4 regions of the Pedobacter sp. SG908 genome follow, and region 4 is predicted to be linked to each of the others. Evidence: riboswitches for the same ligand, from Rfam matches in the RefSeq annotation. Region 4 holds a riboswitch; each other region holds the start of a gene.
The links. Region 4 has a riboswitch for S-adenosylmethionine ahead of FHT21_RS10420 (SusC/RagA family TonB-linked outer membrane protein). Riboswitches for the same ligand answer to the same signal wherever they lie in the genome.
Positions count from the first base shown of each region.

Region 1: another riboswitch for S-adenosylmethionine. It lies ahead of FHT21_RS00960 (cysteine desulfurase family protein); the one in region 4 lies ahead of FHT21_RS10420 (SusC/RagA family TonB-linked outer membrane protein).
Region 2: another riboswitch for S-adenosylmethionine. It lies ahead of FHT21_RS04330 (TlpA disulfide reductase family protein); the one in region 4 lies ahead of FHT21_RS10420 (SusC/RagA family TonB-linked outer membrane protein).
Region 3: another riboswitch for S-adenosylmethionine. It lies ahead of metH (methionine synthase); the one in region 4 lies ahead of FHT21_RS10420 (SusC/RagA family TonB-linked outer membrane protein).

Region 1 covers NZ_JAAOYY010000001.1:237,422-245,057, reverse strand. Annotated here, with positions in the region: gene FHT21_RS00970 (TonB-dependent receptor) at 1-2,000, opposite strand, end outside; gene FHT21_RS00965 (TlpA disulfide reductase family protein) at 2,397-3,524, opposite strand; gene FHT21_RS00960 (cysteine desulfurase family protein) at 3,563-4,717, opposite strand; SAM riboswitch class I at 4,767-4,864, opposite strand; gene FHT21_RS00955 (beta-galactosidase family protein) at 5,363-7,225, opposite strand; gene FHT21_RS00950 (alpha-N-acetylglucosaminidase) at 7,291-7,636, opposite strand, start outside.
Region 2 covers NZ_JAAOYY010000001.1:1,002,621-1,010,256, reverse strand. Annotated here, with positions in the region: gene FHT21_RS04345 (cytochrome c peroxidase) at 1-390, opposite strand, end outside; gene FHT21_RS04340 (YceI family protein) at 591-1,232, opposite strand; gene FHT21_RS04335 (TlpA disulfide reductase family protein) at 1,265-2,584, opposite strand; gene FHT21_RS04330 (TlpA disulfide reductase family protein) at 2,664-3,965, opposite strand; SAM riboswitch class I at 4,127-4,224, opposite strand; tRNA gene FHT21_RS04325 (tRNA-Cys) at 5,135-5,205, shown strand; SAM riboswitch class I at 5,210-5,309, shown strand; gene FHT21_RS04320 (hypothetical protein) at 5,388-5,567, shown strand; gene FHT21_RS04315 (DUF4833 domain-containing protein) at 5,615-6,196, shown strand; gene FHT21_RS04310 (hypothetical protein) at 6,344-6,619, opposite strand; gene FHT21_RS04305 (ribosomal protein L7/L12) at 6,709-7,176, opposite strand; gene FHT21_RS04300 (amidohydrolase) at 7,220-7,636, opposite strand, start outside.
Region 3 covers NZ_JAAOYY010000002.1:892,056-899,691, forward strand. Annotated here, with positions in the region: gene FHT21_RS18835 (histidine decarboxylase) at 1-566, opposite strand, end outside; gene FHT21_RS18840 (S41 family peptidase) at 718-2,325, opposite strand; gene murQ (N-acetylmuramic acid 6-phosphate etherase) at 2,516-3,319, shown strand; gene FHT21_RS18850 (hypothetical protein) at 3,427-3,993, shown strand; gene FHT21_RS18855 (Bax inhibitor-1/YccA family protein) at 4,031-4,786, shown strand; SAM riboswitch class I at 4,910-5,013, shown strand; gene metH (methionine synthase) at 5,147-7,636, shown strand, end outside.
Region 4 covers NZ_JAAOYY010000001.1:2,548,446-2,556,081, forward strand. Annotated here, with positions in the region: gene FHT21_RS10420 (SusC/RagA family TonB-linked outer membrane protein) at 1-3,059, opposite strand, end outside; SAM riboswitch class I at 3,378-3,484, opposite strand; gene FHT21_RS10425 (TlpA disulfide reductase family protein) at 3,623-4,891, shown strand; gene FHT21_RS10430 (trypsin-like peptidase domain-containing protein) at 5,933-7,609, opposite strand; gene FHT21_RS10435 (TlpA family protein disulfide reductase) at 7,612-7,636, opposite strand, start outside.

The DNA.
Region 1 (7,636 bases), 2.3 Mb from region 4:
CCTACCCCGTTATAACCTGGGTTAGAACCAAAGGTAGAAAGAGAAGCAAAATTACCAATACCCGAGTTGCCTACTTTTCCATAACTGGTTCTGATTTTCCAGTCGCTAAGCCATCTCACATCTTTAAGGAAATTTTCTCTAGACAGTCTCCAGGTTAATGAGCCCGAACCAAAGAGCCCGAATTTTTGATTTTCGCCAAAGCGTGAGTTTCCATCATAACGGATGGTTCCATTCACAATATACTTATCATCAAAGGCATATTCGCCTCTTGCAAAGTAACCCAGATTTTTAAACTCGGTAAAACTTGATGATATAGATGCCAGAACAGTACCCCCGTTCAGGGTTCTGAATAAATAGTTCGGGAATCCGGTTTTTTGAGTAGTAATGGTATTGTTAACCTGATGGCGATACTCGAAACCTGCCAATCCGGAAACTTTATGTTTGGTACCGAACAAATGGCTGTAGTTTAACGTGGCATTGGTTTGATAATTTTTAAACTCGGTATCCAGGAAAGTATAACGGCCATTGACAGAAGCCCCATCCCTGGTTCTAGGATCCTGAAAGCGGTCTTCTTTGATATCGCCATAATCAATCGATCCGGTAACCCTGAATTTAAGATCATCTATAATCTTATAATTTAAAGCAAAAATCCCTTGCAACTGGTTGGTGGTACCTTTATTGATATCGTAATTAGCCGATTTTATAGGATTGGTGGCCACAGCGCCCAGCAGCGGTTCGTTATAATCACCACTTGCAGTATACACTGCTTGTGTGGGAATGAGGAAGTTAGAACCAAATGAAGGATTTGCAAATGTAGAACCGCTAAGCGTACCATTTTGGGTAAAGGTACTTAAGTTGATATTGGCTTCGAGCGAAAGCCTGTTATTTACATTATGCTCGAGGTTACTTTTAAATGTGCCCCGTTTAAAGTCCTGTTGTATTTGCTGACCTTTTTGGTCAAATAAACCCGCCGAGATATAAAACTTGGTTTTAGCATCACCTCCCCTGGCAGTAAGCTGATAATTTTGAGTGTGTCCCTTACGGTAAGCAGCATCGTACCAGCTATAAGTTGGGGCTGCAGCCGGATCTGCACCAAAAATGGTCTTAACGCCTGATGGGCCAATAACCTGCGAACTGTTGGCGCCATAGCGGTTAACATATTCTTCGGTGTAAGTCGATAACCATTGCGGTCCATTAAGTATATCTAAACGATCTACCTCTTCGGCATAACCAAAATAGCTGCTGAAATCGAATTCGGTTTTACCGGCTTTACCACGTTTGGTAGTAATAATTACCACACCGTTTGCAGCTTGTGAACCATAAATGGAAGCCGATGAAGCATCTTTTAAAACATCTATGGTTTCAATATCATCGGGATTAATGTTACTGAGGATGTTGGATGTTGATAAGCTTCGGGATAAATCGCCTGAGTTGACCTGGATACCGTCAACAATGTATAATGGAGCAGTACTTGCATTAAATGAACCCGTACCACGGATTAGAACACTTACCGACGAGCCGGGTGTGCCCGAGTTGGTATTTACGCGTACGCCAGGCAATGTACCTTGCATAGCTCTATCGAAACTTACCAAGGGCACTTTTTCTATTTCCTTAGAAGAAATACTGGATACGGCCCCGGTAATATCTCTTTTTTTAATGGTTTGCCCAAATCCAGTTACCACCACTTCATCCAAACCAGTTGCGTCTGACTTTAAAGAGATATTGATTACCGTTCTGGCATTGATATTTTCGCGGATAGTAGCGAAACCCAGAAAGCTGAATTCTATGGTTTTGGCAGATGCCGGAACGACGATGGAATATTTACCGTTTGCATCAGTTTGCGAGCCTGCTTTTGTTCCCGGAATCCGGATAGATGCAGCCGGGATAGGAAGACCATCTTCGGCTGCAATAACTTGTCCAGTAATCACCTTACTTTGTGAAAATACAGGAAAGGTTACGACAAGGCATAGTATAATAAGCGAAAGTAATTTTCGTTTCATTTCTTTATGAAGATTAATAATAATTAGTGATGCCAAACGGCATTTATTTATTCGCCAGAGCCGATTTTAACACGGGCTGTTAAACCTTTAATATTAAAGTGTCAAAAAAATGTGCTGGCGTAAACGTGTATATAGCGTATATTTCTAATGGCTTAGAATATATTTTCGCTAATAAGTTGCAGAAACAACTAAACAGTTAGGATATTTTCATTATATTCGATTTTAAGTGATTAAATATTAATTCAGCATTAGTTGTCACATACCGTGATAAATCACTTATTCAGGGGCGGCCTCAATCGCCCCTGTTTTTTTATCCGGTAAACTTTTACACACTTTGCGTAAAAGCAGGTTTTATCATTTTCGGTTCTGTTTTTTATAAATTTTAATTAAAAGTGATTATTTGGTTTTAGCATCAAGTAACGAAGCTAATTTTTCTTTTAAAGCCTCGCCACGAAGTCCTTTAGCAACTATTTTTCCGTTTGGATCGATAAGGAAATTTGCCGGAATGGAACGGATTCCATATTGTTTGGCTACGGCATTATCCCAGAATTTTAAATCAGAAACGTGTGTCCAGGTTAACTGATCATCAGCAATGGCTTTTAACCAGGCCTCTTTTTTACCAGGCTGATCTAAAGAAACCCCTAAAACGGTAAAGCCTTTGTCTTTATATTGATTATAGGCAGCTACTACGTTCGGATTTTCTTGTCTGCAAGGACCGCACCACGATGCCCAGAAATCGACCAGAACATATTTACCTTTAAAATCAGATAATTTTACTGGCTTGTCGTTCACATCATTTTGTGTAAAATCTATAGCCTGAAGGCCTATTTTGGTGTTTTTTACCGCATTAAAATAGGTTGAGATGTCTTTGCCCGATTTGCTGTCTTTAAGGTTCTGACCCAATGCAGCATAAACCTTTTCTGCCTCAGGTTGAGCAGATTCGCTGGTTGCAATCTGGGAGATAGCTGTTAAACTTACGTAAGACTGCGGATTTGAACGGGCAAAATCGATATAAATGGGCTCCAGTTCTTTACTTGCAGCTTCGTAGCGCTTATAAATGGCCTCAGTTAAGGCTTTGTCTTTCTTTTGTTCGGCGGTTAATTTGCCAAATTCGCCATTTATTGCAGCCAGTTTATCCTGAACCGGCTTGGTTAAAGCCTTAAGTTTTTCATTATCGGCATTTACTTTCGACCCGCTGATCGATGCATTTTTTAAAGAATCGGCAGATACCAGCTGAATATTGGCAGGTTCAAGGTAAATGGACAAGAAATCGCGTTTTCCATTCTTTTCAGCGGGCTTTTTATATACCGAAGCCCTTAGCGGATCGGCGATCTCACCTTTAAAAGCAAAAGTGCCGTTTTTTAATTCAGTGGAGTCTAAAAACGATTTACCATCTTTCGAATAGCTCAAGTAAATTTTCTCATTCCCCTTATCATTTTTTAGGGTTCCGTTTAACGAGAATGGTTTTTGTGCCAGTGCAGCTAGTGGTAGTACAGCAACTGCAACGAGTAGTGTTTTTTTCATTTCAGTTTAATTTATGGGTGTATGATTAGGAATTATTTTTAAGCGTAAAGAAGATTTGGCCGTTCCTGGCGATTGTGGTAAAGGTTGTTCAATTGCGCAACCACTTCATCGATTTCAGCCTCGGTATTAAACCTGCTGAAAGAAAACCTGATTGTTTCTTCATTTTTACCAGTTCCCAATGCTTCAATAACATGCGATGAATGATTGGAAGAACAGGCGCTTCCTCCCGAAACAAATATGCCTGCCCTGTCTAAAGTTCGTAACAAATCTGCACCATTGGGCAATGCGGGTAATGAAACACTTAATACCGTAGATAAGCTTTTATCAGGATGATCTGAATAACCGTTAAAGTTTATTTCAGAAAGGCTTGTAAGCCCGTTAAGCAATCTTTTTTTAAGTGAATGGATATATGTTTCGTAAAGGTTTTGGTTATCATAGGCATGCTGAAGTGCCGCTGCCATCCCTACAATACCTGCTACGTTCTCGGTACCTGCCCGCTTTCCCGATTCCTGCCCTCCTCCCTTAATAAAAGCACGCAGATTAGCCGGTTCTTTTGCATATAGAAAACCAACACCTTTCGGCCCATGAAACTTATGCGCCGAGCCCACCAGAAAATCGGGCGCCAGCCGGCGGGTATTAATATCGATATGGCCAATAGTTTGCACCGTATCTGAATGGAATATGGCACCATGATGCTCAGCAAGATCGGCAATTTCTAAAATGGGATTCAAATTTCCTATTTCATTGTTACCATGCATCAAGGATATCAGCGCAGGTTCTTCATTTTTGAGCAAAGTATCCAGTTCAGTGAGCGATAATTTTCCCTTACTGTCATTTTCAAGATATACCAATCTGATTATTCCACTGTCTGCCAAAGCTTTAAGCGTATTTAAAACAGCATAATGCTCTAATCTGGAAGTAATAACAACCCGGATATTATGGTTATAAACTGCTGAAAGTAAAGCTGTATTATCGCCTTCGGTTCCGCCAGAAGTAAAGAAAATATTTCCTGGTTCTGTATATAAAGTATCCGCAATAATTTCCCTCGATCGCTCTACGGCTTCTCTGGCATACCTGCCTAAAGCGTGTGCCGAAGACGGGTTTGCAAATGATTCAAAAATAAAGGGCTTCATGGCTGTAAAAACCTCACTGGCAAGTGGGGTGGTCGCTGCATTATCTAAATAAATACTCATCTTTCAATTTTAAATCATCACTGCTTATTCAGATTTCCGGAGAAAGTTATTCTTATCTTTCCCTTACGGGAAGGATTTAGCACCTTATTTGGCAACAGGTTGCTAAGACATCATAGGGCCTTTTCCCTCCGTCTTTCTGGATAAGTCAAAAATATATTAACGGCACAAATGTATATAATTTCTATAGATTTTATAGTTTTTAATTTGATTTTTTTGTGCCAAGCTAATATTATGTATATAATTACAGCGTTGTGACATTAATAGACAAGATTTGAACTCTGCAATCACTGTTTTTCAAAACAGTTGATGAAAAACATTACCTTAGAACCGAACACATTAAAACACTGCCAGATTTTATCTAACCATTGTTTTAAGCTGTAAAAAAGTTTGACTGAACCGAAAAACATTTACTAGAAAAAAGTCAGCTGAGTAATGTAATACTGCATTATTTCCTTTTAACGGAATTTAGATATTGTTTCGTTTTATACCCGATAATTTATTAAGCCACAGCTAAATAATTGTTACAGCGCATAGTGATCTACACTGCCTCCCATTAAGGCAGTGTAATCCAACTTCATAAAAAATCACCCAAAACGATGGAATAACTTCTTAAAGGAATGATCGAAGATCATCTAGGTTAATACTTTAAGGCTTCAGTAATTCTAATACAGGTACTTCTACAGATTTAATTACTTTGTGTAGCGTGTCATTATTCTGCTCGAAAATTACAATTTCATTCTTGCCCTTTTTTAGCCAACAACCTGGTAGGTACAGCGTTTGTTGGGGACCAACGCTCCAGTAACGTCCTATATTTATTCCGTTAATAAACACGATACCTTTACCCCAATCACGCATATCAAGAAAAGTATCACCAGTTTTTGTTAGAGAAAAACTTCCTTCGTAAAAAGCTGGTCTTCCAACTGTTGCCGTATTTTTTGCCAAGGCTAAATTAGGCACAACCTCCATAGGCAACTTATACATATTCCAGTTTCCGCTAATAGTTTGTCCATTAATAATTACCGGAGAAATGATACCTTTTGTACTGTTAATGATTTTTGCCCCGTAGTTAATTCGTCCCATATTTTCAACTACAATATCTAAAACGGCATTAAAAGGAATGTCAATATCACAATCATATTTTTTATAATAGCTGTTTAATTCAGCAACCTTAGTTCCGTTGACATACACAATGGCATAATCACGCAAACCAGCCAACTCTAGTTTACCACTAATAGGCTGATTAAATTTTTTGCTGTACCAAACGTAGCCATGTCCTTGATTTAAAGCTTCAAAAGTTAAAGGATTATCGTCATTTACTGGTGTAATTTTACTTTTAATATCTTCCAAATCAACTGCTTTTGTTAAAATAATATCCGGAATAGCAATTACAGGAATTTTTGCCGGAACAGCTGGAGTTTCTGGCTTTTTCAGTAAATCTCTTAAAGCATTGTACTTTTCGGTAGCCCAACCAGCCTCACTAATTGGCGCATCATAATCATAACTGGTTAAATCTGGCTGAATATCATGTTTGTTATCATAATTTGCGCCAGATGTAAAACCGAAATTTGTACCTCCATGTACCATATAATAATTAAAAGATACGCCACCATCTAAATATTTTTGCGTTTGCTTAACCACTGCTTGCGTAGAAACTTTAGGAAAAGGCTCTGCCCAATGGGCTAACCAGCCAGGATAAAATTCTGCTACCATATAAGGTCCTTTACTACCATTGTATTTATTCACCAATTCCTTAAGCTTGGTTACATCATCTTCACCATTTGCAGTTGGTAAAGCTCCTGGTAATGCGCCACCCTCAAAAAGCCAGCTTCCGTCTGAAGTAAAAAATGGCACATTAAAGCCAATATCTTTTAACTGTTGAAATACAGCTGCGCTATACCTTTTATGATCTTCTAATGGAACATCCTTACGTTGAGCCACATAAGACCCAAATTCATTTTCGCCCTGCACCATTATGATTGGACCTCCATTGGTTATTAAAAGATTTTTAAGCTGTCCGTACAGTGCAGTAAAATAAGCTTTTGTTGCAGCTAAATATTGTGGATTATTGCCACGAATAATCATGCCTGGCACCTTTTGCAAAAACCATGGATAGCCGCCAAATTCCCATTCGGCACAAACATATGGGCCTGGTCTAAGGATCACAAGTAAACCCTCTTCTTGAGCAGTTTTGATGTATTCGGCGATATCTCGATTACCAGTCTTAAAATCCCAAACCCCGGGAGCAGTTTCATGGTAATTCCAAAAAACATAAGTAGCCACAGCATTTAAACCCATTGCTTTCATCATTCTCAAGCGGTGGCGCCAATAAGGTTTTGGAATGCGTGCATAATGCATTTCTCCACTATAAATTTGAATCGGCTTATCGTCTAACAGAAAATTACCGCCCTCAATAGCGAAAGTGTGTTTTGGATCTTGTGATTTAGTTTGCGCCAACAGATTATTTATTAAACAGATAAATATAAGCAATGGTAAAAATTTAATTTTCATATTTTTTTCGTCAGTAATGGTTGTTCTTAGTTAATTATATGCGAACTACTTGGAATAAAAACCAGTTATTTTAATATATTATCAATCAATTTATTTAGCTGAGAAACATTTATAGGCTTTAGCCTATAGGTATCAGCCGACTTTGTCCAGGCCACTTCCATGGCAAAATAATCGGGGCTATTGCTTTCCTTACCTTCCATCTTAGCTAATTGCTCCTTAATAAAGCGCTGCCAGCGGGACAGATATAAAGAGCCTAGCAAACCGCTCCATTCCTTATGCGCATAATCATGTAGATCTGTCTTTGGATTATTTTCGGGTCCCCAATAGGTTATCTGAATTTTTGCATTTCTTAAAGCCCTCTCTCTATCCGCTGGTGTTTTCGCAAAATTAATAGCCTGTTCCAACCAGCGG
Region 2 (7,636 bases), 1.5 Mb from region 4:
TTGCAAGCGATCAATGGCATCGGCAATGGGCAGGTTCATTTCTACCGGATTGATGATGGGCTGCAAAGCCTGATCTTCCAAAGAAGCAGCTCTGCCATCCCAAAATAAGTTTGGCCTGCCTGAAAGATTAGTTACCGACGGCGAATTACGCGTTCCTTTGGCTCCCCCTACGCCTAAACTCACGGCGCTGGTGTCTGCAAAAGCAAACTCTGGTTTATGGCAAGAGGCGCAACTAATGCTTTTATCTTTAGAAAGGATCGGATCAAAAAACAGTTTTTCGCCCAAACGTTCTTTGCTGTTAATTACAGCTGGATCGTCTGCACCGAAGCCCGCCATTAGGATCACTAACACGATAAGGCTTAGGGGAATTATGAGTTTGCTTCTTTTCATTGTTTTATTCGGTTCGGATCAATTTGTCGTCAATGCTGAATTTAGTTCAGCATATTTTCCGCATGATAGACCCTGAAATGAATTCAGGATGACGACTTTAAGGATTCTTCACTGGCGTTTAGAATGACAACCAGATATATAGCTAGCGGCAGGGAGAACCACACATCCTCCCATCACCCCTAACCTTAACAAGAGATTCTTTAATTATTAGCAACAAGCTGTACATTCAGTTCAAAATCGTCATAAATGGCTTTGTCGCCCAGGTTTTCAAAAAAGCTTTTCGACCTGAATTTGATATCGTACTTGGTTCTATCGACCGTAATTTTTGCATTGGCAATTACTTTATTACCTTCTTGTTTAACTGTTGCTGGAAAACTGATTTCATTCGTAATGCCTTTAATGGTGAGCTTTCCCTTAACATCATAAGTTCCTGCACCTGTACTTTTGGCAGAAGTGATATTGAATGTAGCTTTATCAAACTTATCAACAGCAAAAAAATCAGCACTTTTTAAGTGCCCCAATAGTTTTGCATTGGTTTCTTTATCCGTTAAATCGGTAACCGCAATGGTTTTTGTATCGAGTTCGAAACTACCGCCTTTTAGCACTTTATTATCTAAAGTCAGCGATCCAGAAGTTACATTGATGGTGCCTGAATGTTCTCCAGTTACCTTTTTAGCTAACCATGTTAATTTACTTTGTTCAGGGCTTACTTTATAGTTTACCAATTTCCTTGATGTGGCTTCGGTAGCTACCTTTAGTTTAGGTTTAGGCCCGTTTAAAGCTATGAAAGATGAAGCTACAACTGTGGTAGCAATAAGTGCAATCGTTTTATACTGTAACATGTTATATATGGTATTTAGTTTTGGTGGTTTAGTTATTTTCCATTTGCTTGTGCCTCAAAATAGGCTGCTGATGGTACTGGTTCTGCGATTAATTCATCCAGAACTTTATTGAATTTTTTCTCGTAATCATCGTAATATTTACCTGTAACGGTACCAGTGTAACCCGTGTATATTTCGCGTACTTCTCCTTTTCTATCGATAATAATGGTGGTTGGATAAGCAATGAATTTGTTTAATGCCGGAAGTTTATCGGCAACCAATCTTTTATCGGCCAATCCGCCAAATAGGATATCGTATTTAATGTTGTATTTATCGCGAAGCTTTCCAAGTGTATATTTTCCATACTCAAGATCATCTTTCTGCTCGAAACCAATGGCGATGGCTTCTACCCCTCTTTTCGAATTTTTATTGAACCAAGGAGAAAGGAATACGGTTTGGTCGGTACAGTTGGGGCACCAGGTACCCACCAGTTCTACAATCACAACCTTGCCTTTATATTTATCATCAGTTAACGAAACAGGTTTGCCATTCAGATCGGGAAAAGTAAAAGCAAGTTTTTTAACACCTTCCTTTAAATGTGTTAGTTTATAAGGATCTGGCAATTCTGCCTTACTGTCTTTTACGCCGGTAAACTTTAAGTTATCGTAAATGCCCTGGCTAATTTCACCCGAAAGTGTACCGTCTTCGTTAATGGTACCCTTATAAATTTTAGGGCTTGGTCCACTAAAACCAGAAAGTACAAATTGGTTTCCCTGTACGGTACCTTCAAGCTCACGGCTATCGCCGGTTACCTGCATAATTACACCAGTAAGTTTATTTCCTTCTTGTTTTAATATGGCAACTTTGTTTGGAACAGCTTCTTTAGAAAAACCTTTAAACTCCCATTTACCAGTTAAATTGGCAACAGGTGCAACGTCTTTTCCCGGCTCAACAAAACGGTAAGATTTACCTTGCTCTGCAGTAAAAGGCAAAGCATTGCCCTGCAAACCCGGCACCAGGCTTCTATATTCGCCAGAGATCCGGCCATCACTTTCAATTTTGGCCACCAAAGCTGCATCGTAAGTATTCATTTTGATAAATAGTGAATCCTGTCCCAGGTATTTGATGTGGAAATCGTCTCTCCGCGTACCGTTTAACAGCGTAAACGTGGCATGCGCTGCATCTTTTCCTTTCAATTCGAAATTAAAAGGCACTTCTGTTTCAGCTACCTTAAAAACACCGCGCCAAATTCCTTCTTTTATAAATTTTTTGGCTGTTTTCGGTTCTTCATGCACCTTATTTACAGCAAAGGCTGTTGTAGAAATGAGCGATGCCAGTGCCAGCACCTGCATTTTAGCAAAGTAAGTTTTCATCTTGTATAGTTTTAAGTGTAGGTTAAAATATAGGCTGCAATGAAATACAGCCTAATATTTTGTTTATACTTAGTTTAGGTTATTTACTTTTTAGTGTTTCTGCTGAAGCCAGTTTTTCGGGTACTGGTTCAGCAATCAGCTCGTCGAGCACTTTGTTAAATTTGGTTTCGTAATCGTTAAAGTATTTTCCGGTTACGGTGCCTGTATAGCCGGTATAAATTTCTCTTACATTTCCTTTTCTATCGATAATGATGGTTGTTGGAAAAGCAATGAATTTATTTAGCGCAGGCAGTTTTTCAGCCACTACTTTTTTATCGGCAATGCCACCAAACAGGATATCGTAAGTGATACCATATTTCTCTTTCAATTTACCCAACGTGTACTTGGCATATTCGAGATCATCTTTTTGTTCGAAACCAATCGCAATGGCTTCCACGCCTCGTTTTTGGTTCTTTTTAAACCATGGCGAAAGAAAAACCGTTTGATCGGTACAATTTGGGCACCAGGTACCAATCGTTTCAATAATTACGACCTTACCTTTGTATTTATCGTCGCTCAAGGAAACATTTTTCCCTGTTAGATCTGGAAAGGTAAAATCAAGTTTTTTATAACCTTCTTTAAGAAAAGTAAGCTTGTAAGGATCAGGAAGCTCGGCATTTTCGTTGCGCTGGCCATCAAATTTCAGGTTTTTATAAATTCCGAAACCCTGTTCGCCAGTAATGCTGTTATCGTCGTTAATTTTTCCTTTTACAATAAAAGGGCTTGGTCCGGTAAAGCCAGACAACTCAAATTCATCACCCTGTACAGTACCTTCAAGCTCCCGTGTATCGCCCACAACAGTCATGATTACTCCGGTAAGTTTATTTCCATTCTGCTTTAATAAAGCAATAGATGCTGGTACAGCTTCTTTGGTATAGGTTTTTATTTCCCACTTGCCAGAGATATTGTGTTTTGGTGCGATATCTTTTCCAGGTTCTACAAAGCGGTAATTTTTACCATGCTCTGCTACAAAGGGAAGTGAATTGCCCCTGAAACCAGGTACCAGACTGCGGTATTCGCCTGATAAAGTGCCATCAGTTTCTATTTTTGCCACCAAAGCAGCATCGTAAGTATTCATTTTTACATAGATGGAATCATCGCCACGTCGTTCAACATGAAAATCATCACGTCTGGAGCCATTAATTAAGGTTAAAATTGCTGTTTGAGGGTTTTTACCTTTTAATTCGAAATTAAACGGCACTTTTGATTCGCTTACATTAAACTCACCCCTCCAAATCCCTTCTTTTGGGAATGGTTTTGCCACCCTGGCTGATGCAATGCCTCCCAGTAACAGGACTGAGGTGGTTAGGCATGCAATTCTTGAGGAAATTTTCATTTTCATAATCATCATTATTAGTTAAACACTATCGTTTTAGAGTTTTTAATAACAAGGCACAATTTCTCCCACAGAAAACCATATAGCACAGATACAGGCTGTTTAAACAACTGTTATGCTTTTAATGAAATCCCTAACAGGAAACGTGAGTTTACTTGTTATTGGTTAATTTATAATCTATTGCTAGATCAGTTTGAGCACTTTTTCCTATGGAAAGTTGCTAGAAGTTCAACGAGTACTGACTCTCCCTTCTTCTGTATAAATCAACTAATTAATGGTGGTGAATTAATTAGAGTAATAACCTAAACTAGTGGTGGTGATTAGTTTGGGCTGTTCCTGATACCCCGGCAACTTATTGACTTAAATACATGACCACCATAATATTCTATCAAAAGGCCCCGGGGTACCAGGATTTTTAAATAAGAATATCTGAATGAAAACCTTTAACAGGTGATCTGTATCTTAGCTTATATTAGCGGCAACAGCAGTTATACTGATCTGAATAATTGATCAGGGGATATGGCTGAGGTTGTCTGCGGAGTTTCATCTTGAACGTAAATTTGCTAGTGAACTATTATTTTTTTTTGTAAATGTATAAACTTCGTTTAATTTAAACAAGTATTCCTATAGATTTTATAGACTTTATTAGTAAACAATTGATTTACAGAAATATAATTTACAATTAAAGAAGAAATTGGACTGAGGGAATTATGCAAGGGCATAGCATTAGGCCGTTCGGAGAGGCAGGTATCTTAACAAGAAAGCAAAAGAGTAGTGATGATAGGTATACGCGAATCGTCATTTCCTTTCGCTAAGCAAAGGAAATGACGACCGATTTTCTAAATCAGTCTTTGTTAACGCAGTCAAGAATCTTTAACCTTAATTTATTGAATACTAAAGTCATCTTGTAAATCTAGTTGCATCCGATAACTATCGGATCACGATGGCGAGTTGTATGCGAGTAATCGTCATCCTCACCTTGTTTCAGGATCTACCTGCAATTTATTTTAAATACACAAACAACTAAAAACCAATAAATTATACCATAAAACAAGCTCAACAATCAGAAATCTCACAAAAAAACTACTATTTCTATAGAAATTATAGTAATTAATTTTTACTTTTGCTGAGTCTTCTTCAAAAAGTGAATCTAAAGCTACTTGAAAAGACCATATAGTCATGTGGCCGAGTGGTTAGGTAAAGGTCTGCAAAACCTAGTACGGCGGTTCGATTCCGTCCATGACGTCTAATACTTATCAAGAAAGACGTAGGGAATGGCCCTTTGATGTCTTAGCAACCTGTTGCGTAACAAGGTGCTAATTCCTTCTGCAATGGCAGAAAAGATGAGTTTGAAAGCAGATTTCTTAACTGTTTTCGGCGAACAATCAATGGCCATCCCTTCCAAATTGGTAACCTAAACTTAATAATATGTCAGTTTATTTTGATTATCCATCCATCAGGGATTTTTTCGAGATCCACGGAAACACTTCCTGCGAAAAATTAGATGATTATGAACATTGTAAGGCAGAATCAGACCGGCTTTATAATGAACAGCTTAATGAGATCGATGAAGAAATTCTACATGATCAACCCAAAACCGACACCTAAAAATTATTCAAATCTTTTAAAAGCTCTCTTAAATAAACAAGCCTAAAATGTATTTAACACCACCTAGACTACTCATTCTACTTAAAACCTCGTTCATTATAGTTTTAACCTTTTTCCTCTTTTCACCCCAAACATGGGCACAATCGAAAGATCCATCCCCACTTAGTTTTCCTACACCTAAAAATATAGATCATATGCTGTTTTACCTCCAGCGTGATCCGAATACGAACACTTTAATTTATGCATTAAATCTCAAAGAAAACGGGACTATCAATACCGATGCTCCTATTCAGGTTTATTGGATCCGGTATGGTGAAAAAGGACAGAAAAAGGATCTCGGTTATATCCAACGCAAGTTTGCCTACGGTATCGACACGAAGGCCCTTGGAGCCGATAAATATGAATTTAGGTTTGTATCACACAAAAAATTACCATTTTACCTGCAAAAGTATAGCGATAAAAGCTATCACGTCTCGGTGACCATAAACAACCGAACCATTAGGGTTGCCCGATTATTTATCAGGATACAGGGTGGCAGTTTCTGGCTCCCAAATGTGAAGTATGCAGAGGTTGAAGGTATTGATGAAGCAACGGGTAAACCAATAGTTGAGCGGATAAGTGTAAAGTAAACTATTCTTCATTATATTTAGTTATCTTGTAATAAGGTCCTTCTACCCTGCTCAGGATGACAACCTCTTGAGACTTTTCTTATGGTAAAAACAAAGATGGTCTGTGAGACACAGACCATTGATTCACCTCGTTTATGACACAATTGATTATTTCGGCTCTTTTCTATTATCAATTGCAGTATTAAAAGTCTTATTAAATTCACCTTTTATCCACTGTACTTTTCCGTTCAAAGGTATAGATGGTGCAACAATGTAATTTCCGGTTTCGCTATCAAGGATTACCACCATGTTGTTGGCATTTACTTCCGTGTGATACCTTCTGCCGGTTTGGTCTTGTCCGTTTTTAAAACTGATGGCGGTGAACATCAATCCAGCGCCTAAAAATCCCAACAAAAGGGATTTTGCGTCTAATGTAATTTTCATATTCTTAAGATTTTTTGTGTGTAAAATCAAGTTAAGAATTCTACTCCCTACATTCTAATTCTATCAGAAATATTGCAATATGTTTGTCGCTAAATTTTAAACATAAAATAGGCTAAAGCTGCTGCAATCAAAATAATGATCAACAGTTTAATCAAAAAGTTTTTGGGTGGATTTTGGTTATTTGTAACATTCGCAGAGACGATATTTTTAACATCGGTATCCCTGCTTTGTTGCATCATATTGCCGCTAACCTTAAACTGCATCAGTTTTTCAATATAATCTTTACTTTCTGCCAGCCCTAAGCCCGTAACATCCTTATAGTGTTTAATGGCATTCAACTTATTGCCCTGACTTAAAATAACCAATAGCTCTGCATCCAGATCTGCCAGATTAGTTACAGGCTGATTTACTCCTTCTTCTAAGGCATCTACATAATCTTTGGCTTCTTTTAAACCGCAGCCACTGTGATCTTTAACTACCTTAACAGCTGCTACTTTCTGGTTTCGTGAGAGAAATAACAATGCTTTTTGCTTTGCTTCGGGACTAACATTAATCATAACTTTAAGCTAGCAAAATATGAACCAATTACGTGTACATAAATCAGAAAACCAGATTCCCTTCATGGATCAATGATTTAACAGGAGATACACGTGATACAGCCTCTGCAGAACAACTGGCATCAACCAGTACCAGATTAGCTTTATCTCCTGCTTTTGGCCACTGCCTTTTTCCCTGGTCATCTAAAGGAAGAATATTACCCGTTGCCAGTTTCAATATTCTAGAAAGTTCAAATTCTGTACGATAGCCGTAAATTTGAGCAGCAATATTGGCCTTTTGCAAAATGCTTCCTGTACCAAAAGTATTCCAATGGTCAACAATACAATCATTACCTGCTACTACTTCTACACCATGTTTGTACAGTACAGGAACAGGCATCGGATTACCAGAAAGTGGAATGGTTGAAGCAATTCCCATTTTTGCAGCACCAAGTTTTTCAGCTATTTCTTCCGTTTTAGT
Region 3 (7,636 bases), on a different contig from region 4:
AAGATGCTTTTAATTTTGGCCACATCATCACGTGCTTCGGTCATGGTGGTGCCAATATTGGCCATAATAATAACAGGCATATGGCGGTTCATCCGGATGGTGTGTTCAAGGTCTTCGTAATCGATTTCTCCGTTTTCCTGTGTACGGATAACAATGTTCGACATATTGAGTAAATGCAGGTTCTTTTGCACGCTATAATGTGTCGCTTCCGAATAATAAACCATTCCTTTTGGATGTAACTCGCGGGCAAGGTATAAGCCATATAGATTGCCTTCTGAGCCGCCATTGGTTACATAACCCCACCAATTATCTGCAGGAGCACGGAAAAGTTCGGCAAAAAACTGGACTACTTCTTTTTCCAGCTCACGAGAGCCTACGCCGTAGGTTGAAGTAACGAAAGGATCACCCAGGTTGTTCATCGGATATTTTAAAAATTCGGATAATGCCTGATAATCGAAATCTTTCGAAACGGGATAACCTAAAAATAAATCGGTCTGTTGCTTAACATTTTCCAATAGATCATTTAATACCTGTTGATCCTTTTCCTGTAATTTGCTCGCTTCCATAAAAGAGATGATTTGCTGCCAAAATTAGCAAAAACAGAATATAGTATTATTATTTTATGATAATTAAGTATATTATTTTGTTTTTAATGTTTTTAATGAATTAAAATTCTGTGTAGGCTGTAGATTTATCCTCGCAAAATATAAAATATGGCTACTGAAGGTTAAGGAGTGCTTGTCTTACCGCATTGTCGGTTTGATTTGCTGCCTTATAATAGCCTACATCGCCCAGATAGTAGCGACAAAGCAAGGCTTTAAGGTCATTTAAGATCACATTTTTCGAATTGTACAATTGAAAACGATCTATCGCTATGTTTTTACGTTGAAGAAACCCGATAAAATCTTTAAAATCATTATCGTTTATGGTGAAGATATTGATATTCTGTTCTACAAAACTGGCACTGTACTTATTGGTAAGTACATTAAACACGTAATCGGAAAGTACTTTCTTACTTACTAAATTACTGTAAAACTTATTGTAACCATTCGTGTCTAATCTCACAAATATATCTGGCTGGATACCGCCAATAGGTTTAACTTTTCTGTTCTGCTGAATATTTACACCTTCGGTTTTCTCAATAGAATCTTGAAAAGAAGTACGGTCTCCTGTAAGCTCTCCGTCCATCATCCGCTCGTCTAATTCATGTTTGTAAGCGTCGTAACCTTTTTTGTAAGATTTTTGGATACTCCGGCCAGATGGTGTGTAATATCTTGCGATGGTTAAGTTCAATGCAGAGCCGTCTCCAAAAGCAAATTGCTCCTGTACCAAACCTTTGCCAAAGGAGCGGCGGCCAACAATAATCCCTCGCCCCAAATCCTGGATAGCCCCTGCTACAATTTCGCTGGCCGAGGCCGTATTTTCATTAATTAAGACAGCCAGTTTGCCATTTTGAAAAGCGCCTGTTCCTGTAGAAAAATAATCGGTACGTGGCTCATGCTTACCCTGCGTATACACAATAAGTTTGTTCTCGCCCAAAAACTGATCAGCAAGTCCTGTAGCTGCAGTGAAATAACCACCTCCATTATCGCGCAGGTCAAGAATCAGCTTTTTCATGCCCTTTGCTTTCAGGTTGTTAGCCGCGACGGAGAAATCGTTGTCGGTATTAGCACCAAATTTACTGATTCGTACATAACCTGTTTCGTTGTTGATCATATAGGCGGCATCAATGCTGCTGATGTTTACTTTGCCGCGGGTAACCATGATTCGGTTACTTTGTGAAGCCCCCGAGTGTAAAAGCACTACGCTCACACCAGTTCCAGATTTACCTTTAAAACGACCGGTAAGTTGGTCTTTGGGTAGGTTTCGGCCACTTACTACTGCGGTATCGATACTCAAAATCTTATCGCCCAATTTAATTCCTGCCTGGTAAGCTGGCCCATCCTTAACCACACTGGTAACCATCATGGTATCGTTAAGCATATAATATTCTATACCTACGCCTTCAAAGTTCCCTTCCAGGTTATCGGTCATATCTTGCGCATCCGTTGGTGGGAGGTAAACACTATGTGGATCGAGTTGGTGTAAAACACTGTCGATAGGTAAGTTTTGAAGCGAATCGGTATTGATGTCATCAACATAATTGCCATTGATGATGTGTAAGATCTCGTTTAATTTTTCGTCGCTATTGTTGGCTAACTGCGGACTTTTTTTAACGCCAAAACCTTGATCCTTAATGAATTTTATGCCCAAAAACATACCCGCTATTAAAATTACAGAATAGCTTAAAGCGATCAGTGCGTTATTACGGGTATTTTTTTTCATCAGCGTTACTGCAAATTTATGAAAATTAGCGAGTTGATATATTTTTTAACTGCATTTTCATGTCTTTTGTTTATAATATTTAACATTAATTAACGCAAGGAAGGCGTCGCTTGAAATTTATGACACATATTTTTGGATTTTTAGCGCAGTTTTTAGAAAGAATTTACCGAATTTTATCAAAATTAAATTTATGAATAGAGTTACCGAGCAAGAATCTAACTATGACCACATCGATCAGATGTCGGTATTAGAAGTTTTGCAGGGCATTAATAACGAAGATAAAACTGTAGCATTTGCAGTTGAAAAATGTTTGCCTCAGATTGAAAAATTAACGTCGGCAGTGGCTGGACGGATGAAAAAAGGTGGCCGTCTCTTTTATATAGGTGCAGGTACAAGTGGCCGTTTAGGTGTAGTAGATGCTTCAGAATGCCCGCCTACTTACGGTGTTCCTTTTGATTGGGTTGTAGGAATTATTGCTGGCGGCGATACAGCCATTAGAAGAGCGGTAGAATTTGCTGAAGATGATGCCGAACAAGCCTGGAAAGATCTTCAGGAATTTGAGATTAATGAAAAAGATTGTTTAGTTGGCCTGGCAGCATCGGGTACTACCCCGTACGTCATCGGTGGTTTAAACACGGCACGCAAGCATGGCATTTTAACCGGCTGTATTGTTTGCAATACCGGTGGGCCAATAGCTGCCGAATCTGATTTTCCAGTTGAAGTAGTAGTAGGGCCTGAGTTTATTACCGGTTCTACCCGGATGAAATCGGGTACGGCGCAAAAGATGGTATTAAACATGTTAAGCACTACTGTTATGGTTCAGTTGGGGCGTGTAGTTGGCAATAAAATGGTCGATATGCAGTTAACCAATCATAAGCTGGTAGACCGTGGTACACAAATGGTTGCCGATGAACTGAATATAGGCTATGAAGAAGCAGCAGAGTTATTAACCCGTTATGGAAGTGTGCGTAAAGCAGTTGAAGCCGGACATTAAGAAATGAGAGAATGCTTGAGTGATAGAATTAGAGGGTGATTGAATTCAGCAGCAGTATCAAACATTCACTCATTCAAAACTCACTCATTCAATAATTAAAAAGAAGCATGCACGAAATTGAGCCTTATTATCAGTGGAGAGATGATTATATTTCGGCAGAAGATGAGCGTTCGCCATTTTACAATACCGAATATTCGGAACTTTACTTCGATAAGCAGATTTATAACTTTTTACTGCACCCACAATGGGATGAGTTCGGCTCGAATACCTTGTACATGAAGGTGTTGTACGTTGATTATGACCGCAGTTATGCCATTATAGAGTTTATAGGGGAATGGAACGATGCCATTAATAACGATATTATGCTGCTGAAACGCGATATTTTAGAGCTGATGATGGACGAAGGCATTAATAAATTTATCCTGATCGGTGAAAATGTGCTTAATTTTCATGCCTCTGATGACAGTTATTATGAAGAGTGGTTTCAGGAAGTAGAAGATGGCTGGATTGTTGGGGTAAATTTTCAGGAACACGTAATCACCGAGTTTCGCGATAATAACATCGATTATTACATTAACTTTGGTGGTGCATTTGACAATCTGCCATGGCGCACACTAAAACCACTACAGTTCTTTAAAAAAGTTGAAGAACTGCTGACAAAAAGATTAAACTAAATATTTATTTTTATATAGTTAAATACACAAATTTAAAATGGAACAACAAAATTATCAATATCAAGACAACAGTGTTTTTGTACAGGAAAAATCTGCATCTAAACGTTTCTTTGGAAATGTTTTCTTATGGATGTTTGTGGCATTAACTGTTTCAACAGTTGCAGCTTACTTTATCGCCAGCACACCGGAAGTATTGAATTATCTTTTATCTTATAACCCACAAACAGGTAAGGGTGGCTTTACTGTGTTAGGTTACATTGCAATATTTGCACCACTAGGGCTAGTATTCCTGATGGGGGCCGGTATGCAACGAATGTCTTATCAGGCGTTAATAGGCGTGTTTTTGCTTTATTCTGTATTAACAGGAGTAATGCTCAGTTTCATCTTGTTAACCTATTCTTTACCATCAGTGGTAATTAGTTTTGCCGCAGCAGCCGCGATATTTGCAGTAATGGCAATAATGGGATATACTACAGATACAGATTTGAGTAAGTTTGGCCCAATATTATTTGCCGGTGTAATCGGTTTAGTGATCATTAGCGTTATCAATATGTTTTTGGGAAGCTCAACATTAGGTTATATTATGGGATTTATCGGAGTGGCGATTTTTACTGCATTAACTGCATATAAAGTTCAGGAGCTTAAAAGAATAGGTGAAGGTTTGGATGAAAATGGAAACACTTTAGGCGTAAATGAAAGCAAAAAATTAGCAATCATGGGTGCGCTTTCACTTTACATTACTTTTATTAACTTGTTTTTATCACTATTGCGTATTTTCGGTAACAGAAGATAATCTCCAGAAACAGAACAATATTCTTAATTCTTAAGGCCGCGCAGTTTTGCGTGGCCTTTGTAATTTTATTTGGTAGCAATGCGATAAATTTTGGAATTGATGTTGCTTTGTTGCATTTTTGTATGCTTATTAAGAAAGACGGAGGGATTAGACCCAACGAAGTCTTAGCAACCTGTAACCTACAAGGTGCTAAATTCTATTCTGCAAATAGCGGAAACAGATAAGTTTAGGATTACGATTCACGTACCAACTTTTTAAATAAGCCTTTTAGAGACTTGAGACTATAGATTTGAGATTTGAGACATTGCGTCTTATCCATGCTCATATCTAACATCTCATATCTCAAATCTTACAACAAGAATGAGCATAAGAGAAGAATTAGAAAAACGTATTTTGGTGATTGATGGTGCAATGGGTACCATGATTCAGCGATATACCCTAACCGAAGAAGATTTTAGAGGGGAACGATTTAAAAACCATCCCTGTGATGTAAAAGGCAATAACGATTTGCTCAACATCACACGTCCGGATATTATTAAAACAATACACCTGGAGTACCTGGCTGCTGGTGCCGATATCATCGAAACTAATACATTCAGTACACAGCGCATTTCCATGGCCGATTACCAGATGGAAGACCTTTCTTACGAGATGAGTTTTGAAGGTGCACGTGTGGCAAAAGAAGCCGTAAACGAATTTATGGCTGCAAATCCAGATCGTAAATGCTTTGTGGCCGGTGCTATTGGCCCAACCAACCGTACCCTTTCCATGTCGCCAAATGTAAACGACCCTGGTTTTAGGGCGGTTTATTTTGATGAACTGGAAGCAGCTTATTACGAACAGGTACGTGGTTTGGTAGATGGTGGTTCTGATGTATTATTAATCGAAACCATTTTCGATACGTTAAATGCTAAAGTGGCTATTGTGGCCATTAAAAAATATGAAGAGGTAATTGGCCGTAAACTGGAGATCATGATTTCTGGTACTATTACAGATGCCTCTGGAAGAACGCTTTCAGGCCAAACAGCCGAAGCTTTTTTAAACTCTGTAATGCATGCTAAACCATTAAGTATTGGTTTTAACTGTGCTTTGGGAGCTAAAGAAATGCGTCCGCATATTGAGGAGCTTGCCGCAAAAGCAGGTTGTTATGTTTCGGCCTATCCAAATGCAGGTTTACCAAATGAGTTTGGAGCTTATGATGAGCAACCGCATGAAACGGCACATTTGGTAGACGATTTTATTGCATCAGGTTTTGTGAACATTGTGGGTGGCTGTTGTGGTACCACGCCAGAGCATATTGGTTGTATTGCTAAAAATGCGAGGAAAGCCGAGCCGAGGAAAGTACCAGTGCTTGAGCCTTACATGCGTTTAAGCGGATTGGAACCGGTAACCATCACTCCAGAAAGCATTTTCGTCAATATTGGTGAAAGAACAAATATTACCGGATCCCCTAAATTCTCTAAACTGATCTTAGGCGGTGATTATGAAGCTGCATTGGCTGTTGCCTTACAACAGGTTGAGGGCGGTGCGCAGGTAATCGATGTGAACATGGACGAAGGGATGTTGGATTCGGAAGCGGCAATGACCAAATTCTTAAACCTCATTGCCTCTGAACCTGATATTGCTAAATTGCCCATCATGGTCGATTCATCCAAATGGTCGGTTATTGAAAACGGCTTAAAATGTTTACAGGGAAAAGGGATTGTAAACTCCATCTCCTTAAAGGAAGGGGAGGAGAAATTCCGCGAAAGCGCCCGCAAAATTATGCAATATGGTGCTGCGGTAGTAGTAATGGCTTTTGATGAGCAGGGACAGGCTGATAATTACGAGCGTAGAAAGGAAATTTGCAAAAGAAGTTACGATATCCTGGTGAATGAAATTGGTTTCCCGGCAGAGGATATTATTTTCGATCCGAATATCTTAACCGTTGCAACAGGATTGGAAGAGCATAATAATTATGCAGTCGATTTTATAAATGCCACCCGTTGGATTAAAGAAAACCTGCCTCATGCTAAAGTGAGTGGAGGGGTTTCTAACATTTCGTTCTCTTTTAGGGGAAATAATGTAGTGCGAGAAGCCATGCACTCGGCATTTCTTTACCATGCCATTCAGGCTGGTTTAGATATGGGAATTGTAAATGCGGGGATGTTGGAGGTTTACCAGGAAATTCCACCCGAACTACTAGAAAGGGTAGAAGATGTGCTCTTAAACCGAAGGGAAGATGCAACAGAGCGTTTGGTAGAATATGCTGATACCGTAAAATCGAAAGGTAAAGAGGTGGTTAAAGATGAAGAGTGGAGAAAAGGCTCTGTTGAAGAGAGATTATCTCATTCTTTGGTTAAAGGAATTGTAGAATACCTGGATGATGATGTAGAGGAGGCCAGACAAAAATATGCCCGCCCGATTCAGGTAATCGAGGGGCCGTTGATGGACGGGATGAATATTGTGGGTGATTTATTCGGTGCCGGAAAAATGTTCTTGCCCCAGGTGGTTAAATCGGCAAGGGTAATGAAAAAAGCCGTAGCCTATTTATTGCCATTTATAGAACAGGAGAAACTGGATAATCCCGATCAGGATCAAAACTCTTCCGCAGGAAAAGTATTAATGGCCACTGTTAAGGGCGATGTGCACGATATAGGAAAAAATATTGTGGGCGTGGTTTTAGCCTGTAACAACTTCGAAATTGTTGATATGGGCGTGATGGTTCCTGCGCAGGAGATCATTAAAAAAGCCAAGGAAATAAATGCCGATATTATTGGCTTAAGCGGTTTAATTACACCATCACTTGATGAAATGGTTCACTTTGCAAAAGAAATGGAACGCGAAGGCTTTACCATTCCATTAATTATC
Region 4 (7,636 bases):
GATACCGAAACCCCTTGTAAACTTAATGGGCGAAGCCATTTTGATGGCAGGTTATAACTTAATTTAACCTCGCGGAGTTTTACATATGAAGCATCGAAAATATTTGCTTCATCAATATTTCTGAACGATTTATAATATTGTTGAGCTGGTAATACTTTCTCATTTCGTTTACCATCAGCCGTTACGCCATCAAAAATAATCCCATCATCATAAACTGTTACGCCCGCCGGAGCAGTCCCATTTACCCTTACTGTACCATTTTCTTTCTTATTATCCGGATAATAATATGAGATTCCGCCATATTCTGTTGCTCTTCCAGGAAGTGTAGAAGCCAATACTCCTGTATAGGTACCTGTTGCATAGGTGCCATTATAGATAGAACCACCAAAACTTGCGTCAACCAATACCCCTAAACTGATACCTTTATAAGTGAAAGTATTATACACACCACCAATCCAATCTGGCGTATATTTCCCCAGTACCTGTTTGGTTGGATTTGTTGCAGGTGCGCCCGTTGCGTTTACAACAATATTACCATTACCATCTCTCAAATATGCTGATCCGAACAATGAGCCGTAAGGCTGACCAACGGTAGCAATAACCTGTGCCGAGTTAGAAGCCACTACATAATTTGTTAACAATTTTTCGGCATCTAATTCTATTACCTTACTTCGGTTTGCCGCAAAATTTACATCAATATCCCAGGTAAAGGCTTTTTTTACTGGCGTAATTCCCAATTGTGCTTCTATCCCTTTGTTGTTGATTTTGCCAGCGTTAAGCAATTTTGAGCTGAAACCAGTACTCTGACTTACATCAGCAGCCAAAATCTGATTATAACTATTGGTATTGTATGCACTTAAATCGAAACGTAACCTTTTATTAAAGAATACCGCCTCAAGCCCCAGTTCTGTAGAAGTAGTAGTCTCTGGTTTGAGATTAGGGTTTAAATCTATAGCACCCGGACTTAGCTGAGGATTTGCAACGACAATGTTAGGATATAACTTTTGCAGATCGGAACTGATGCTAAACGGCGCACCAAATGCATAAGTATTAATCAAACGGTAAGGATCGGCATCTTTACCAACTTTAGACCAACCTCCGCGTATTTTTAAATAGTTAAGAGCTTTGCTTTTAATATCGAACGCCTCGGTTGCTACAAAACTTCCATTAAATGATGGGTAAAAATAAGACCTGTTCTGCGCCGGCAAGGTAGATGACCAATCGTTACGGGCCGTAATGTTGGCAAAAAGGTAATTCCTGAAGCCAATCTGGCCAGAGGCATAAACACTATAAGATTTTAGTCTTGATAAATTATTTAATGAAATCAGGGGATCGCGAGAGTTTTTAAGGGTATAAAGTCCGGCGATGGCCAGTTTAGGTGCACTTTGATCGTTCTGCTCAATATATTGTCTACGGATGTTCCCACCACCTAACAATTCGAGGCTAAAATCATCATTCAACTGTTTGTTAAAGTTTAATGTCGCATCTGTATTATTTTCACTTACGGTAAAGGCACTCTCAGTATAAGAGCCGAAAGGTGTTCCATTGGTACCATAGGCAATCCTAACTTTACGTCTATCGTTGTAATAATCGGTCCCTGATCTGAAATTGAAATCAAGTCCATCAATAATCTTATAGTTAAGGGCTAAACTTCCAATAATCCGGCTACGGTTTTGCGATACTGTATTTTCGTATGCTACCCAATAAGGATTGCTGTAATAACTGTTGTTCCAGTTAAACGTTTTTCCATTTTCGTCCAAATAGTTTTTCAATTGGTTAATATCAACCTGACGGCCGAACCAGGTAAACTGCAACATCGTACTGGTTGATCTCGAACCGCCTGTTCCAGGTAAATTATCAGAGTTAAGTTTGCTATAATTTGCATTGGCAGTTAAGGTTAACTTCGGTGTTATTTTTAATGATGTATTGAACACAAAGGAATTTTTGCCCTGACCAGAGTTAGGTACTATCCCCACCTGTTTTAGGTTATTATATGATATCCGGTAATCATATTTTTCACCAGCATCTGCAACCGATACCCCATTGTTCAATGAATATCCTGTTTGAAAGAAATCGCGCACATTATCGGGATGTGCCACAAAAGGAACGGCTACTCCCTTCGAAAAAAATTGTGGAATTAGTCTTCCATCCAATTTAGGACCCCAGCTTTCATCTACGCCATCGTTAATGCCTTTACCTGCACCGTCTACGTAACTAAACTTGCCTTCCGATCCCTGACCGAAAGCATTTTGATAAACGGGCAGGGTAAGTAAAGTTTCTAAAACAGCATTCGAATTGATGGCAATGCCTAATCCTTTTTTCGATTTACCCGTTTTGGTTTTAATGAGTATAACGCCTGCTGCAGCCCTCGAGCCATATAGCGCCGCGGCATTTGGTCCTTTTAACACACTCATCGATTCTATATCTTCCGGATTGATATCTGAAATGGTATTGGCATAATCTCTTGCCCCAGCCGAATTTAACTGAGAGTTATCTACCGGAATCCCATCAACTACAAATAATGGCTGGTTATTTCCTGCAATGGAAGTTTCTCCCCTAATAACCACTCGTGACGACCCCATACTCCCCTGGCTGTTAGTTACCCGTACACCAGCTATTTTTCCGGCCAGTGCATTTACCAGGTTGGATTCTTTAGCTTCAGCCAAATCCTGTCCTTTTAATTCCTGAACAGCATAACCTAGCGATTTTTTCTGTCGCGAAATACCCAATGCCGTAACCACTACCTCATCCAACGCATTATCGCTTGATTGAAGAATGACCGAAACTGGGTCTGCGTTTTTATTGATTTGTATTTCCTGACTCTTAAAACCGATATAAGAAAATACCAATGTGCCCTTATCTGGTGCACTAATAGAGAAAGCTCCTTTTGCATCAGAAATGGTGGCCTGTTTGGTTTCTTTTATTAATATGGAAACACCTGGGAGTGTTTCACCATCTGCCGACTTTACAGTTCCGGTAACCGTGACATCTTGAGCGGAAAGCTTTTGTGCTATGAGGAGCAAAAAGATAAGCGCTATTGATTTTAAATTTTTAAGCATATTGTGTAGTTAATTAGTTAATAAGGGATAATAATTTTGGGCAAAACAATTCCTAACGGTTAATAACCGTGTTTTATAAGAAAACAAAGGAATGGTTAGATCAAAAAAGCCTGTTAAATGGAGCGATTTTAACAGGGCATGCGCATTCGGAAGTATGCACTAAGGTTTACATCAATAGCTTTTAGCTTGTCTGTTTTTTTCATCTGAATAATTTTCTTTAAACCGTATTTACTTTTCAAGCGTGCATCAGGGCAAAAAAAAAGCACCCCATAAATCAGAAGTGCTCCATATATTCTTATAAGGATAACGCAAACAACTGACTTAACTACCCCAGATTCATCTGAGATGGAATTAGCACCATTTCTAAAAATTAGATGGTTGCTAAGGCTTCATAGGGCCATTCCCTCCGCCTTTCTTGATAAGTATTTTAAAATAACTGGGGCAAAGGTATAATTAATTCCATTTATCCTATAGTTTTTATAGATTTTTATTGAAATATTTTTTCTTTGGCAATTACATCCATATCTTTGTCTACTAATTTAGTCGATAAATATACATCCCCAATGAAACTAAAATCCATTTTAGCAGCCGTATTGGCCATATCAACAACTTTTATCTATGCCCAGGAACATAATACTTTACCCAATCAGGTAGTAAAACTCAACAAAATAAAATCAAAAGCCTTTGTTGCCCTCGGCAATTGGCGCGGCATAGCGAAAGTAAAGGAAGGTCTGGAAATTCCTTTTAATTTCGAGATCAATGAAAAAAGCGGTCAACAGAAATTATATTTCCGCAATGCCGAAGAAAGTTTCGAAGGTGGTCTGGTAAAACAGACTGCTGATTCACTTTTCGTAAAACTGGATCAGTTTGATAACGAACTCGCATTTGCAATAGATGGCGATCATTTATCTGGTACATTAAGAAAGCAAGATAAAACTGGCCAACCTTTGGTAATTATTGCTGAACGAAAAAATTATCGTTTTAAAACGGCAGATAAACCAGCAACAGCAGACTATTCTGGTAGTTATGATGTGGTTTTTAAATCGCCAAATGGTAAAGAAGAAAAAACAGTAGGTTTATTTAAGCAAACGGGAAACAAACTTACGGGTACTTTTCTACGCGTAACAGGCGATTCGCGCTATCTGGAGGGTGTTGTGGAAGGAAATGAGTTTCAACTTTCTAGTTTTATTGGCTCATCTCCTGCCTATTATAAAGGAACTTTCCAGTCAGATGGCTCATTAACCGGTGAAATTTTAGGTGCAAGGGGAAGCCAGTCTTTTACCGGGACCAAAAATAAAGATGCTGCCCTGCCTGATCCTTATAAACTCACCTACCTTAAAAAAGGATATAAAACACTTGATTTTAGCTTTCCTGATATCAACGGGAAAAAGATTTCGCTAAAAGATGAGAAGTATAAAAACAAAGTGGTGATTTTGACCATCACCGGAAGCTGGTGCCCTAACTGTGTTGACGAAGCTACCTTTTTGGCGCCATGGTACAAAAAGAACAAAAACCGCGGTGTAGAAATTATCGCTTTACATTACGAACGCTCAACCGAACCTGAATATGCAAAAAAGGTGATGACACGTTTCCGCGAACGTTTTGGAATTGATTACGACCAGGTTATTGCAGGTACTGCCGATAAACAGGTTGTATCCGAATCGTTGCCTGCACTCGATTCTTTTTTATCGTTCCCAACCACGATAATAATTGATAAACAAGGTAATGTAGCCCAGATCCATACTGGTTTTAATGGCCCGGCCACTGGTAAGTTTTATGATGAGTTTATTAAAGAATTTAATACAGAAATTGATACGCTATTGAAGAAATAGGCATAGCACTCTCATTTCTTATCGGTTGGTGTCTCACCAACCGAAATAAAGCGTTGGTCGGTGAGACACCGACCAATAGAACTTCCTTGATTTCCGTGCTTCCGTGGCAAATTAAATGGTAGCACAGGCAAGCCGCTCCAAATAATAAATAATAATGCATAATGTATCGTTTTTGGAAAGCAGGTTTAGCGCACTTCAGTTCGGGCAGTCCTTCTTTCCTCTTCTATCTTTTTGCGAATGTTATTGCTGTTTGTTTGGCTCGGCAGCAAAAAGGATAGCCGCTACAATAAGGTTTATTTAACAAAGGTTTGTACAAGGAACAAAATAGCGTTTTACATTTTGTTCTTAGTAGCAACTGTGTTTTTAGCCCCGGGCAAAGCGGCATCCCTGAAGCACAGCGGAGGGATACAGCAAAGAACGGGAAATAACATTAATAGTAGCTCAGCCTTTGCGCTCCAGAAATTAATTTTACTTTTTTTTAGTAAAGCAGGTGTAATGCCTATCGGCTACGGCAGTCCTTCTTTCCGCTTCTATCTTTTTGCGAATGTTATTGCTGTTTGTTTGGCCCTGCAGCAAAAAGGATAGCCGCTACAATAAGGTTTATTTAACAAAGGTTTGTACAAGGAACAAAATAGCGTTTTACATTTTGTTCTTAGTAGTAACTGCATTTTTAGCCCCGGGCGAAGCGGCATCCCTGAAGCACATCGGAGGGATACAGCGGAGAACGGGAACAAACTTTAATAATTACCCCTGACATTGCGCTTCAAAAATATATACCGTCCCCTTTTTGGAAAGCAGTGTTAGCACGCTTCGGTTTAGGCAGTCCTTCTTTCCGCTCCTATCTTTTTGCGAATGTTATTGCTGTTTGTTTGGCCCTGCAGCAAAAAGGATAGCCGCTGCAATAAGGTTTATTTAACCTGGGCCAGTGCACCAAAAATAGATAAAGGAATTTAAATAAAGATTCTTCGACAGACTCTCCGTAGGAGTCCTTTGGACAGAATGACAACCTTTACTGACTGCTTCAGTGGCAAAAGCACCAAGCTATTGAATAGCTTTCGATACAAAACTAATAATTGTTTTCTTTGGTATCACCACCGTTGTTGTCCGGCTAAACCGAGCAATGTTAATCCCATAAAAATGCCCTTCCCAATCAAAAACTGGCGATCCGCAGGCATTTGCTTTAATGGCTGCATCGTGTGTAAAAACAGCATTAAAACCATCTCTTCGTTCTGATTTTCCACCTTCAAATTTCTCTGCCGGATGATTGGAGACCGGTTGCCCCCTTCCGTCGAGCTTGAAAGTTTTGTGCATTTTCCCAGTTGCGTTGGCCCACTCAAAAGTAACCTCATCTCCTGCCCAATATTTCATCATTTCGGGCGCAAATTCATTTGCCTTTTTGATGAGTTTCCCATTAATGCCAATGAGTTCATCGCCAACTTTTATTCCTGCTTTCTCGGCCGGGCTACCTTCTTTAATTAATGAGAATTGAACTGGGCTGGAATTGTATACCACCATAGCTCCCAAATAAGGTTGACTGTTAATTTTCGACAAATTAAATAGCGTACTGCCCAAAATACTGCGCATCACTTTGCCAGCGGGATCAATGCTATAAAGAAGTTTACCCATTTCTATTTTAACGCTGTCGCCATCAGAAATATTTAAATCAATTCCACCAGTTATTCGCTGTTCAAGTTCAAATAAAACCAGGTCGTTTTCCTGATCTTTTCCAATCAACTTAATCGGCACTGCGATTCCATTAATATCACATTGTGCTTGTTCGCCAACCATAGTGTTTTTACTCAGTAGAAACTGTTTTTTAGCTCCATTTGCTGTGCTAACATTCAATAAAGTAGCGCAAATATCCTGGTTTTCTCCTTTTATCAAACTTTTGACGAAAAAGCAGCTGTTTTTAAGCCTTGGTATATCAAAATCAGGGTGTAAAGCCTTTTGTTTGCTTTCTTTCTGTAATTGCAAAGACAAGGGATCTGTTTTCACACTATCTTGTTTTTCAGGGAAAGCCGTATAAAGTGTTTCACTGTTCAAGGCTGTCCAATAACGGCGGTAAAGGTCAACCGGAATTTCAAAATTCATTTCTTCTGAAACATCAATGGCACTGTGCAACCCGATTACACGACCATAATAATCGAATAACGGGCCACCAGAATCGCCAGGTTCCATTTTGCAGGTGGAGCGGATAAAACCATATTCGTTTTTTACTTCTGCAACACTGCCCAACCTTAAAGTTGGGAGTGTTTGGTTTAAGCTTTCGGGATAAGAAATACTGATACAAGGTTCGTTTTTAAGCAAACTTGCCGAATAACCCATCTCTGCAAACGGATAGGTGCCTTTATCGGTAATTTTCATCATGCCCACATCTGGAATGCCAGGCGTATCTTTATTTTCTATTTTTCCTAAAGCCATTGCAATACATTCACGTCCATCAGGAAAAAACACCTTATAATTTTTACCCGGTAAAATGGTATGTGCAGCCGTTAAGATGTAACCATCGGCACTTACTACCACGCCGCTAAACTGTGCACTGGTTCTTTGGTTCTGCTGTACATCGAAGCCCCACATGCGTACACTTGCAGGATATGCCTTTTTAACCGCTTGGGCAATGGTATACTGAAATTTAGCCACCAGCTTTTTCTGTGCGGTAGCATTTAGGTGAAACAGTATCACTAAGGTTACTGTTAATGCCTTTATAGAATTATTCATTATTATTTATGATTTTTTGCCAATGTA